One region of the Achromobacter sp. FW305-C-30-7 genome, then DNA from elsewhere that is predicted to be linked to it. Evidence: predicted binding sites of a transcription regulator. Region 1 holds the regulator's gene; each other region holds the start of a gene.
What was found. Region 1 encodes HrcA, which represses chaperone genes, less so after heat shock. Its sites were predicted from a motif close to TTAGCACTCNNNNNNNNNGAGTGCTAA; they were not measured.

Region 1 (4,189 bases):
CTTCCAGGGTTTCCAGACAGTCTGCCACAAAACCCGGACACACCACATCGACCTCGGTCACGCCTGCCGCGGCCAGCGCCTTCAGGGTGGGTTCGGTGTAAGGCTCCAGCCAACGGGCGGTGCCGAAGCGGCTCTGGAAGGTCACCTCGATCTGCTCACGCGGCAGCGACAGGCGCTGGCCCAGCAGGCGCGCGGTCTCCATGCAATCGCGGTAGTACGGGTCGCCCAATTCGATCGAATAACGCGGCAGGCCATGGAAGCTCATGACCAGCTTCTGCGGCTTGCCGTGTTCCTGCCAATAGCGCTCGATCCGGCCGGCCAGCGCGTCCAGGTAGGCCGGTTCTTCGTGGAAGCGCTTGATGAAGCGCAGTTCGGGCTGGTCGCGCAAGCGGCCGGCGTGGCGGGTGACCGCGTCCACCACCGTGGCGGTGGTGCTGGCGGCGTACTGGGGATAGAGCGGTACGGTCAGAATGCGTTCGCAGCCCTGCTTGCGCAGGCGCGAGATGGCGTCGGGGATCGAAGGATTGCCGTAGCGCATGCCCAGCTCCACCACGGCGTCGATGCCGGCCTCGGCCAGGGCGGCGCGCACGCCGTCGGCCTGGCGCTGGCTGTACACCATCAGCGGCGAACCTTCCTTCAGCCAGACGCCGGCGTAGCGCGGCTCCAGCTTCTTGGGTCGCGAGGTCAGGACCAGGCAATGCAGGATGGGCTTCCACAGATAGCGCGGGATCTCGATCACGCGCGGGTCCGACAGGAACTCGCCCAGATACTTGCGTATGTCCTGCTTGCCCGGGCTGTCCGGCGTGCCCAAGTTCACCAGCAGCACACCGACTTTGCCCGGCCCGCGCGGCGCGGGGTCTTCGTCGAAGGGGTCCTCCTGCTCGGGTTCCGGCAGATAACGCTCAGGCCACAGGTACTTGAACAGGCGAAGAAACACAAACACTCCCCTTCCTCCGCGAGGAGGACGTAGCTTCGGATGGACCTACTGGTTATGGCTGAGGGCGTTGGACAGCAAGCGCGCCGTGATATCCACGATGGGAATGACGCGTTCATAGGACATGCGGGTGGGGCCGATGACGCCCAGCGTGCCCACGACCTTGCCGTCCACGCCATAAGGCGCGGTGATGACCGAGACCTCTTCCATCGGCACCAGCTGCGAATCGCCGCCGATGTAGATCTGCACGCCCTGGGCGCGGGTGGACACGTCCAGCAGCTGCAACAGGTCGGTCTTTTTCTCGAACAGCGAGAACATCTTGCGCAGGCGGTCCATGTCGGACGCGATGTCGGTCACGTCCAGCAGCTTGCGCTCGCCGGAGATGACCATGGCGTCGCCGTCCTCGGCGGCTTCCGCGCTGGCTTCGACCGCGGCCTGCATCAGCCGCGAGATATCTTCGCGCAGCTGCGCCAGTTCGGTCGACAGCGTCTGCCGCACCGCATTGAAGGACTTGCCGGCGAAGTGCATGTTGAAGAAATTGCCGGCTTCCAGCAATTCCGCCTCGGCGTAGTCGCGCTGGACGAAAAGAATGCGGTTCTGGACGTCGCCGTCGGGCGTGACGATGATGAGCAGCACGCGCTTGTCGGACAGGCGGATGAATTCGATCTGGCGGAACACCTGGGCGCGCTTGGGCGTCAACACCACCCCCGCGAACTGGGTCAGGTTGGACAGCAGCGCCGCCGCCGCGTTGACGGCCCGGGTGGGTTCGGCGGCCGCCAGCATCTCGCCCATGTTGTGCGGCTCGAGCTGGTAGGACTGCACCGCCAGCAGCGAATCGACGAACATGCGGTAACCCCGCGGCGTGGGAACGCGGCCGGCAGAGGTGTGCGGGCTGTGGATCAGTCCCAGTTCTTCCAGATCCGACATCACATTGCGGATCGTGGCCGGGGACAAGTCGAATACTTTCGATAGCGTCCGCGAGCCGACTGGCTGCCCATCGGCGATATAGCGTTCGATCAACGCTTTCAGTAGTGCGCGTGCGCGGTCATCCATAACAAGTATTTTAGGGAATCTTTTTCAATTGAGGCGATTTTTGTCCCGCAAGCACATATGCGGCCCCATATAATCGGCTAAACCGCCCATTCCGGGCAGGTTTCGGCTTCTGGTCCGGCCTTTTTTGATACGCAAGCAGCCATGCATTTTCCTACCGTAGCCCTGATCGGCAGATACCAGGACACCGGCCTGGACACACCGCTGAGAGCACTGGCCCACGCGCTGACGCAAGCGGGCCGGCAAGTGCTCATCGATGCGGACACGGCGCGCAATACCGGATTGACCGAATACCCCGTCGCTACGCTCGAGGAAATCGGCAAGACCGCGTCGCTGGCCGTGGTCATGGGCGGCGATGGTACCGTGCTGGGCGCAAGCCGCCACCTCGCGCCCTACGGCATGCCGCTGGTCGGCATCAACCACGGGCGCCTGGGTTTCATCACCGACATCGCGCTGCAGGACGCGCATGCTGCGCTGGCGCGCGTGCTCGAAGGCAGCTTCCAGATCGAAGAACGCATGCTGCTGGAAGGCAGCGTGTGGCGCGGCGACCAGAAGATGTACTCCGCATCCGCCCTGAACGACGTAGTGCTGAACCGCGCGGGACGCGGCGGCATGATCGAAGTGCGGGTGGAGCTGGACGGCGCCTTCATGTACACGCAGCGCGCCGACGGCCTGATCATCGCCACGCCCACGGGCTCCACCGCGTACGCGCTGTCGGCCAACGGCCCCATCCTGCATCCCGGCATGAATGCCATGGTGCTGGTGCCCGTGGCGCCGCAAACGCTGTCCAACCGCCCCATCGTCATTCCCGATTCCGGCGTGCTGAACATGACGCTCACGGCCATGGGCCGCGTCGAAGTCGGGGCCAGCGTGCATTTCGACATGCAGACCTGGTCCGACCTGCAGCCGGGCGACCGTATCGTCGTGCAGCGCGCCCCCTATACCATCCGCTTCGTGCATCCCGAAGGCTACAGTTTCTTCTCCACCCTGCGCCGCAAGCTGCACTGGAACCTGATGCCCGAAGCCTCCGACAACGTAGAGTAGTAAGCGCCCCGACATGCTGCGCACCCTGCATATCCGCGACTTCGTCATCGTCGAACAGACCGAGATCCATTTCGGCCCCGGCTTCAGCGTCTTTTCCGGCGAAACCGGCGCGGGCAAATCCATACTGGTGGACGCGCTGGCGCTCGCGCTGGGCGAACGCGGCGACGCCAGCATGCTGCGCGAAGGCGCGCCGCGCGCCGACATCACCGCGGTCTTCGACACGCCCAAGGGGCTGGTCGCCTGGCTGCAAGAGCGCGAGATCGACGCCGACGCAGAGCTGTCCCTGCGCCGCGTCATCGACGCCCAGGGCCGCAGCCGCGCCTACATCAACGGCACGCCGGCCACCGTGGCGCAGTTGCGCGAACTGGGCGACAGCCTGGTCGACATCCACGGCCAGCATGCGCACCAAAGCCTGATGCGCGCCGACGCCCAGCGCGACCTGCTGGACGCCCACGGCGGCCATGGCGAACTGCGCAACGCGGTCGGCCAGGCCTGGAAGCAATGGCGCGCGCTGGCGCGCCAGCTGGAAGCCGCCGAAAAGGACGCCGCCAGCCTGGCCACCGAACGCGACCGCCTGCAATGGCAAGTCGACGAACTCGACCAGTTGAACCTCGGCCCCGACGAATGGGACGCGCTGCAGTCCGAACACACGCGCCTGTCGCACTCGCAATCGCTGCTGGACGGCGCCACGCAGATCATTGACGCCCTCGACGGCGAAGGCGACTCCGCGCACCACCGGCTCACGTCTGCCAACCACCGCATCCAGCAGATGCTGCGCCATGACCCCGGCCTGCAAGGCGTGCACGATGAGCTGGAATCGGCGCGCATCGCCATCAGCGAGGCCGTGTCGGACCTGAACAACTACGTCAGCCGCGTCGACCTCGATCCGCAGAGACTTGTGGCTGCCGAAGCGCGCCTGGGCCTGGTGTTCGAAACCGCCCGCAAATTCCGCGTCGAACCCGATGCGCTCTGCGAACTGCGCGACACGCTGCATGCGCAGCTCAAGGCGCTGCAGGCCGCGGGCGACATCGATGCCCTGCGTGCCCAGGCGCAGGCCGCGCAGGCGCAGTACGACGCCGGCGCGGCGAAATTGACGACGGCGCGCCGCAAGGTCGCCAAGGACCTGGGCAAGCAGGTCACGCAGGCCATGCAGACGCTGGC
Region 2 (4,189 bases), on a different contig from region 1:
CGGTGCGGGTCACCTTGGTGGGATCCAGCACGCCTTGCTCGACCAGGTCGGTGTACTCGCCGGTCGCGGCGTTGTAGCCGTAGTTGCCCTTGCCGTTCAGCACGTTGCTGACCACGACGCTGGCTTCTTCGCCGGCGTTGGTGACGATGGTGCGCAGGGGCTCTTCCACAGCGCGCAGGATCAGCTTGATGCCGGCGTTCTGGTCAGGCGTGTCGCCCTTCAGGTCGGTGATGGCTTGCTTGGCGCGCAGCAGAGCAACGCCGCCGCCAGCCACAACGCCTTCTTCCACTGCAGCGCGGGTAGCGTGCAGGGCGTCTTCGACGCGAGCCTTCTTTTCCTTCATTTCGACTTCGGTGGCAGCGCCAACGCGAATCACGGCAACGCCGCCGGCCAGCTTGGCCACGCGTTCTTGCAGCTTTTCACGGTCGTAGTCGGACGTGGCTTCTTCGATCTGGATGCGGACTTGCTTGACGCGAGCTTCGATCGACTTGCTGTCGCCAGCGCCGTCGATGATGGTCGTGTTTTCCTTGCCCACTTCGATGCGCTTGGCTTGGCCCAGTTCAGCCAGGCCGGCCTTTTCCAGCGACATGCCGGTTTCTTCGGAGATCACCGTGCCGCCCGTCAGGATGGCGATGTCTTCCAGCATGGCCTTGCGGCGGTCGCCGAAGCCAGGAGCCTTGACGGCGGTCGTCTTCAGGATGCCGCGGATGTTGTTCACAACCAGGGTGGCCAGGGCTTCGCCTTCGACGTCTTCTGCAATGATCAGCAGGGGACGGCTCGACTTGGCAACTTGTTCCAGCACGGGCAGCAGGTCGCGGATGTTGCTGATCTTCTTGTCGAAAATCAGGACAAACGGATCTTCCAGAGCGGCAACTTGCTTGTCCGGGTTGTTGATGAAGTAGGGCGACAGGTAGCCGCGGTCGAATTGCATGCCTTCGACGACGTCCAGCTCGTTTTCCAGCGACTTGCCGTCTTCGACGGTGATGACGCCTTCCTTGCCGACCTTGTCCATCGCGTCAGCGATGATCTGGCCGATGGAGGTGTCGCTGTTGGCGGAGATCGAGCCGACCTGGGCGATTTCCTTGCTGGTCGTGACCGGCTTGGATTGCTTCTTCAGTTCAGCGACGGCGGCGGCGACAGCCTTGTCGATGCCGCGCTTCAGGTCGATCGGGTTGAAACCGGCGGCAACGTACTTCAGGCCTTCCTGAACGATGGCCTGGGCCAGCACGGTGGCGGTGGTGGTGCCGTCACCGGCGTTGTCGGAGGTCTTGGAGGCAACGTCCTTGACCAGCTGAGCGCCGATGTTTTCGAACTTGTCCTTCAGTTCGATTTCCTTGGCGACGGAGACGCCGTCCTTGGTCACGGTCGGGGCGCCGAACGAGCGCTCCAGCACGACGTTGCGACCCTTGGGACCCAGGGTGGTCTTGACAGCGTTGGCGAGAACATTCACGCCGCGGACGATGCGCACGCGGGCGTCGTCACCGAACAATACTTGCTTGGCAGCCATTTCTTAGCTTCCTTCGAAAATTCGTTTGAGGCGGGGTTTACTGGACCACGGCGAGGATTTCGTCCTCGCGGATGACGAGCAGCTCTTCGCCGTCAACCTTCACGGACTGGCCGGCGTACTTGCCGAACAGAACCTTGTCGCCAGCCTTCAGGTCGACCGGCAGGATCTTGCCGTCTTCGGTCTTCTTGCCGGGGCCGACGGCCACGACTTCACCCTGGTCGGGCTTTTCAGCGGCGCTGTCGGGGATAACGATGCCCGATGCAGTCTTGCGCTCGTTTTCGAGGCGTTTGACGATCACGCGATCGCCCAGGGGACGCAAGGCCATGAGGAACTCCTGTTGCTAAAAGAGAAGGGAATGATCGGTTAGGCCCGGGAACGCTTGTTAGCACTCACCGGTGTCGAGTGCTAATTATAGGGATGATGTTCTAGGGTTCAAGGGGGAGGGGGCGGGTTGTTACATATTGGGGGAAGCTGGCGAGCGTCGAACCACACTGATGCCGAAGTTCAGTCGAATTTCTAAACAAGATTCGGTTCGGTAAATAGGTTCTCTGCCATGAAATCTACAAATGCCCGGACTCGGGGAGATAGCTGCCGATTGGACGGCCATAGGACCCAAAACGTGCTGGAACTACCCGCCCACCGATCCAGCACAATCTGAAGCGCGCCACTTTCCAATGCCGGTTGAACGGCAAAGTCAGGCAGGCAGGCAATGCCGTGGCCCTGCACTGCCATATGCAGTAGCGTCTCGACGTGGTTGCTGGTCATGCTGGCCGTCAGACGAATCACCGTTTCCGATGGCGGGCGGACAAATGGCCATTTCTCTAGCGTGCCAGTAGTCGGAAATCGGTGCATCAGACAGGCGTGTTGCGTCAGTTCTTCCGGATGGAGCGGCGTCCCTCGTTGTGCGAAGTAACCAGGCGCACCGACATACACGAAGCGGCTGCTGCCCAGGCGCTTGCTTAACAAACGGGAGTCGCTGAGTTCGCCCGTACGCACCACGGCATCGAAGCCTTCGGCGATGACGTCCACTAGCCGGTCGCTGAAGTCCAGATCCAGCTCAATCTGAGGGTAGCGATGTGCAAAGGCCGATATTGCCGGCAGCATCAGACCGCTGACCAATGGCAGACTCACCCGCAGGCGGCCCTTAGGACTGGCGGTTGTGCTGGTCAATTCATTCTCTGCCGCGGCGATTTCAGCCAGGATCCGTCGACAGCGGTCAAGGAACAGGGTGCCTTCTGGTGTCAAGCTGACGCTGCGGGTACTGCGCTGAAATAAGCGCACGCCGAGTTTTTCCTCGAGCCGGGCTACCCCCTTGCTGATTGCCGATGCGGAGACGCCCAATTGGCGCCCAGCAGCCGCGAAGCTACGCACCTCAGCGACCAGCACAAAAATTGTCATACCACTCAGGCTATCCATTCCGCCTCCAATAAGTGACAAATTAGTCATGTCAGCGATGAATTTACCCATATTTTTGCCACATTGATTCCTCTGTAGCATTAATTGGGAGTGCCACAGCGGAACTCCGCCCACGCCTAAGCCAGCAGCGGCGTGAGGATTCCTGCGTGGCTTTGGCCTATTGCCTGGATACCCGATGACAGTCAGCACTTCAGCCGCAGGCTCGACAGCCTACAAAGCCCCATTAATCTTGACTGGCTGCCTGACAGCAGCGGTCATCCCATTAAGCATCGCCGGCCCCGCTGTGGTGGTGCCCTCAATCAATCAGGCTCTTGGGGGGAGCGCCGCGGAACTTACTTGGATCATCAACGCCTACATCCTTACCTACGGCAGTGCGACGCTAGCCGCAGGGAGTCTGGCGGACACGTATGGGCGCAAGCGGCTTTGGTTGGCGGGCATGGTCCTGTTCGCGCTCGTTACGGCTGCAATTCCTTTCATGCAATCCGTTCTGTGGATCGACATTTTGAGGTTGATCCAGGGGCTGGGGGCAGCTGCGGCGTTCGCGGGCGCAATGGCCGCATTGACACAGGAGTTCGACGGACACGCACGCACTCGTGTTTTCAGTTTGATTGGGACGACCTTTGGCGCGGGAGCTGCATTTGGTCCGTTCCTAGCCGGATTCTTGATCGATACCGTGGGTTGGCATTGGGTGTTTCTAGCGCCGGCAGGGGTTGCATTGCTTGCTTCCGTCCTGATCTCGCTATTTGCACGTGAAACACGTGATCCCGAAGCTACGGGGTTGGATTGGCCCGGAGCTATCACCTTCACTATCGGCCTCGCCGTGCTCACCTACGGCCTCATCCTTGCCCCCGAGCAGGGCTGGGGCCACACGTCGGTACTGACTTCTTTGGCGAGTGCCGTTGGACTGTTGATCGTCTTCGCCTTCATTGAACTGCGGCGAGCCAAGCCTATGCTCGACCTCTCCCTATTCGCTAACGCGCGCTTTGTAGGCGTGCAGGTGTTGGCGGTTGCGCCGGCCTATGCATACATCGTGCTGCTCATCATCTTGCCCGCCCGATTCATCGGGATGGAAGGCTACAGCGCGTTGGCGGCGGGGAAGATGATGATTGCGTTGTCTGCGCCATTACTGGTGGTTCCTTTGATCGCAGGCCAACTGGCGCGCTGGATCAATGTCGGAGTGTTGTCAAGTATTGGCCTTGTCATCGCCGCGGCCGGTTTGTCCTGGTTGGGTTACGGCATTGCTGGCGATGTCCAAAGTAACCGCTT
Region 3 (4,189 bases), on a different contig from region 1:
CGCGGCCACTACCGCATGTACAGCTACGTGACGCAGGAACTGCACGGCATCGTCACAGGCGAGGCGCTGCCCGGCGACGCCTCGCGCACCGGCATCTTCGGCCATTCCATGGGCGGCCATGGCGCGCTGGTGCTGGCGCTGCGCAACCCCGGCAAGTTCCGCTCGGTGTCGGCGTTCGCGCCTATCGCCGCGCCCAGCCAGTGCCCCTGGGGCAAGAAGGCGTTCGGCGCTTACCTGGGCGACAAAGTCGAGGATTGGGCCGCTTACGACGCGTCCGCGTTGATGCGGGGCGCGGCCAACCCGTTCCCCGCCGGCATCCTGATCGATCAGGGCGAGTCGGATCAGTTCCTGGCCGAACAGTTGTATCCCGAGGTATTCGAGGCGGCCTGCGCCGCCGCTGGACAGCCGCTGGACCTGCGACGCCACCCGGGCTACGACCACGGCTACTACTTCATCTCGACCTTCATCGAGGATCACATCCGGTTTCACGTCGAGCGGCTTGGAAAACCGGCGCCCTGAGGGGGCGCTTCTATACTGGCGAGCCTGCCGCCGCAGGCTTATATCGCGCCCTGGGGCGCCGCCTGCGGTCTGTGCTCAATAGGAACGCCTGATTTGATCAACGGAATCGCTCCCTTCGTCTGGATACTGTTGGGCGCCGTCGTCGTCCTGCTGCCTGGCATCGTCATGCTGCTGGGCCGCGGCGGCCCGCGCGACGAGCGCGGCCGCAAGGTGTTCCAGTTCCGGCCGGTGCGGCGCTTGTTCGGCCTGATGCTGGTGCTGCTGGGTTGTGTGTCGGGCCTGCTGGCGCTGTCGCTGGTGCAGTTCTTCCGCCTGACGGCCGACGAGCCGGTGGCGCGCATCGAAGTCCGCCAGGTGGCCGACGGCCAGTTCCAGGTCAACGCCAGCGCGCCCGGCACCGGGAGCAAGCAGTACGTGCTCTACGGCGACCAGTGGCAGATCGACGCGCGGGTGGTGCGCTGGCGCTTGCCGGCGTTGATGGCCGGCGTGCCGCCGCTGTATCGGCTGGAACGCTTGTCCGGCCGCTATAGCGACGCGGCGCGAGAGGCCTCGGCCACGCGTTCGGTGCATGCGCTGGACGACTGGCCGGCGCCTGATCTGGCGTCGCTGAAGAAGAATTTCCCGAACTGGTTCCCCTTTGTCGATGTCCAATTTGGCAGCGGCGCGTATATGCCGATGTTCGACGGTGCGCGTTACCAGGTGCTGATGGATCCGCGCGGGGCGCTGTTCGTGCGACCCGACGGCGAGGCCACGGCCGAAGGCCTGAAACGTCTGGGCTGGTAGTGGCGCTTCCGCACCGCGTCCGCTGAGCGAGCTGGCTGCCCCCTGGGAGGCGTGTGGCCCTCGCCGTGACACGGCGAGGTAGCGGTGGACCCCGCCACATCAAAAAATAAATGGGGACATATTTCTATCAAGGAAACTTTGACGCGCCGCAATAGTCGAATTAGCACTCCCAATACTAGAGTGCTAACATCGAATCCATGTCGTTATCCCTTCGCCATCCGGAGACCCCCGCTATGAAGCAACCCAGTACCTCGTTGGCCGCTTCCGGCAACGCCCTGGCGTTGGCCATCGCCAATCCGGGCGCACTTGGCACGATCGACGCTTATATCTCCTCGGTCAACCGCCTGCCGGTCCTGTCCGCGGAACGTGAAACCGAGCTTGGCCGCCGCCTGCGCGACCAGGAAGACCTGGGCGCAGCGCGCGAACTGATTCTGTCGCACCTGCGCCTGGTGGTGTCGGTGGCCCGCCAGTACCTAGGCTACGGCTTGCCGCATGCCGATCTCATCCAGGAAGGCAACGTCGGCCTGATGAAGGCCGTCAAGCGCTTCGACCCCGAGCGCGGCGTGCGCCTGGTGTCGTTCGCCGTGCACTGGATCAAGGCCGAAATCCACGAATACATCATCCGCAACTGGCGCCTGGTGAAGGTTGCGACCACCAAGGCCCAGCGCAAGCTGTTCTTCAATCTGCGCAGCATGCGTCCCGACGGCCAGACGTTGGATCCGGACCAGGTCGACCACATCGCGCGCGAATTGAACGTGCGCCGCGAGGACGTCAGCGAAATGGAAGTGCGCCTGTCCGGCCGCGACATGTCGCTGGAAAACCAGGACGACGACGATGACAGCTACGCGCCCATCGCCTACCTGTCCGACGAAGGCCGCCAGGAACCCACCCGGGTGCTGGAACGTGCCGCCCGCGACCAGTTGCAAAGCGCCGGCCTGACCGACGCGCTGCAAGCGCTGGACCCGCGTTCGCGCCGCATCGTCGAGGCCCGCTGGCTGCAGGATGACGGCGGCGCCACGCTGCACGAACTGGCGCAGGAGTTCGGCGTGTCGGCCGAGCGCATCCGCCAGATCGAAGCGGCCGCCCTGAAGAAGATGCGTGGCAATCTCGCGTCCTGAGCCTGCTTGAGCCACGCAAAGGGCCGCTGATCGCGGCCCTTTTGCTTTTCCGGCGGACCCGCGGCCGCGCATGAATAAATTGATACAAATTCGAGCGGAAATTTTGCGCGGCGCAAGAAACTTAATGAGGATCGCCCCGCCTAACTTCATGTAGACCGCGAACTTCGGTTAGCAGTCTTGTCATCCGTCTCGGCTTCTCCTCTTTCCCCTCCCCTATGAGACGGATGCTTGCGGGGCACCATGCATATCTGGTGCCCCGTTTTTTATGCGCGTCCGGTTTGGGATGGCGGGCTCGGCGTACGCCATGCGCCGCCGGCGCGAAAAAGGGCGACTTGCCTAGGCCGCCTGGGCGTTGTCGGCAGCCGCCTTGGCGCCATGCCACAGCGCGTCCTGCACGCGCCGCACGCCGGTCGCCATCGAACCGTCCTGGTACAGCTTGATCCAGCGATAGCCGGGCGCCATGTTGTCCACCACGTGCTTGCCGTCGCGGATGCTGAACTGAAAGCAGGTCGACGGCGTGGCCAGCATGCGCAGGTTGTGGCGGCGGCGGTCGAACTCGTGATGCACATGGCCCCACAGCAGCACGCGGACCTGCGGCCAGCGCGTCAGCAGTTTGAAGAGCGCCTGCGGGTTGTCGATCATCATCGAATCGTGCCAGTGGCTGTCGATCTGCATGGGATTGTGATGCATGGCGATCAGCGTGTGGCGGCCCGGCGTCTCGGCCAGCGCGGCTTCCAGCAGGTCGAGCTGGCTCGCGGGCAGATGGCCGGCGTTGGAGCCGGGCACGGTGGTGTCCAGCGCGACCACGCGCCAGGCGCCCACGTCGGTCACCGGAACCGACCATTGCGGCAGTTCCTGGCGCATCACGGCCGGCAGGTCATGGTTGCCCGGCAGGCAGCGGATGCTGGCCTGCGCCAGGGCGGGCGCCTCGGATAGAACGCGCGCCAGTCGGCGATAGGCCGCGGCCTCGCCGTCCTGGGACATGTCGCCGGTGGCCAGCAGCAGATCGGGATGCTTGCCGTCCGCTTCGATCTGGCGCAGTACCGCGCGCAGGCTGGCGTCCGTGTTGACGCCCAGCATCGAGGTTTCGGGCTCGCCGAACAGATGGCTGTCGGTCAGCTGGACCAGCATGGCGGGCGCGTCGTCGCGCCGGGTCAAGGAATGGATCCGGGCCAAGTGCCGCTCCTGCAAAGTTTTTGTGCGATTCCACATTACCCAAAAAACACGGCGCGACGCGTATCGCTTGTCCGCATTGGGGTAACGAAACGTGCATTCTCCACGATTCCAGACAGTTTCCGGCCCGATCGCGGGGGAAAAAGCCGCTATTCTTGTGGAACTTCACACAAGCTCCACCAATAGAACATGGATGTAGGTTTTCTCGTATTCGGCCTGGCAGGCTTGCTGACGCTGGTCTGTTTCATGCCGCCTTTGGCGGGCCGTCTCAAGCTGCCCTACTCGGTGCTGCTGGCCATCGTCGGCTGTCTGCTAGGCATCATCGTGCACGTGCACGGTTGGGCGCCCAGCTGGATCGGCGACTTCCTGGACTCGCTGGAACGCTTCGAGATCTCGTCCGAAACCTTCCTGATGGTGTTCCTGCCGGTGCTCTTGTTCGAGACCGCGCTGTCCATGAACGTGCGGCGCCTGATGGACGACATCGGCCCCATCCTCATGATGGCCATCGTGGCCGTGGTGGTCTGCACCGTGGTGGTCGGGCTGACGCTGGACGCCATCTCGCCCTACGGCCTGGTGGTCTGCCTGTTGCTGGGCGC

Region 2: the regulator HrcA is predicted to act here: its motif matches at 1,890-1,916, upstream of groES (co-chaperone GroES).
Region 3: the regulator HrcA is predicted to act here: its motif matches at 1,463-1,489, upstream of rpoH (RNA polymerase sigma factor RpoH).

Annotation. Positions count from the first base shown of each region.
Region 1 covers NZ_JBYSYI010000006.1:302,998-307,186, reverse strand. The annotation lists gene hemH (ferrochelatase) at 1-937, opposite strand, end outside; gene hrcA (heat-inducible transcriptional repressor HrcA) at 983-1,987, opposite strand; gene AC3WOB_RS21270 (NAD kinase) at 2,129-3,028, shown strand; gene recN (DNA repair protein RecN) at 3,042-4,189, shown strand, end outside.
Region 2 covers NZ_JBYSYI010000001.1:997,216-1,001,404, forward strand. The annotation lists gene groL (chaperonin GroEL) at 1-1,507, opposite strand, end outside; gene groES (co-chaperone GroES) at 1,545-1,832, opposite strand; gene AC3WOB_RS04610 (LysR family transcriptional regulator) at 2,024-2,923, opposite strand; gene AC3WOB_RS04615 (MFS transporter) at 3,099-4,189, shown strand, end outside.
Region 3 covers NZ_JBYSYI010000005.1:272,821-277,009, forward strand. The annotation lists gene fghA (S-formylglutathione hydrolase) at 1-519, shown strand, start outside; gene AC3WOB_RS18195 (hypothetical protein) at 613-1,302, shown strand; gene rpoH (RNA polymerase sigma factor RpoH) at 1,536-2,420, shown strand; gene cpdA (3',5'-cyclic-AMP phosphodiesterase) at 2,757-3,596, opposite strand; gene AC3WOB_RS18210 (cation:proton antiporter) at 3,783-4,189, shown strand, end outside.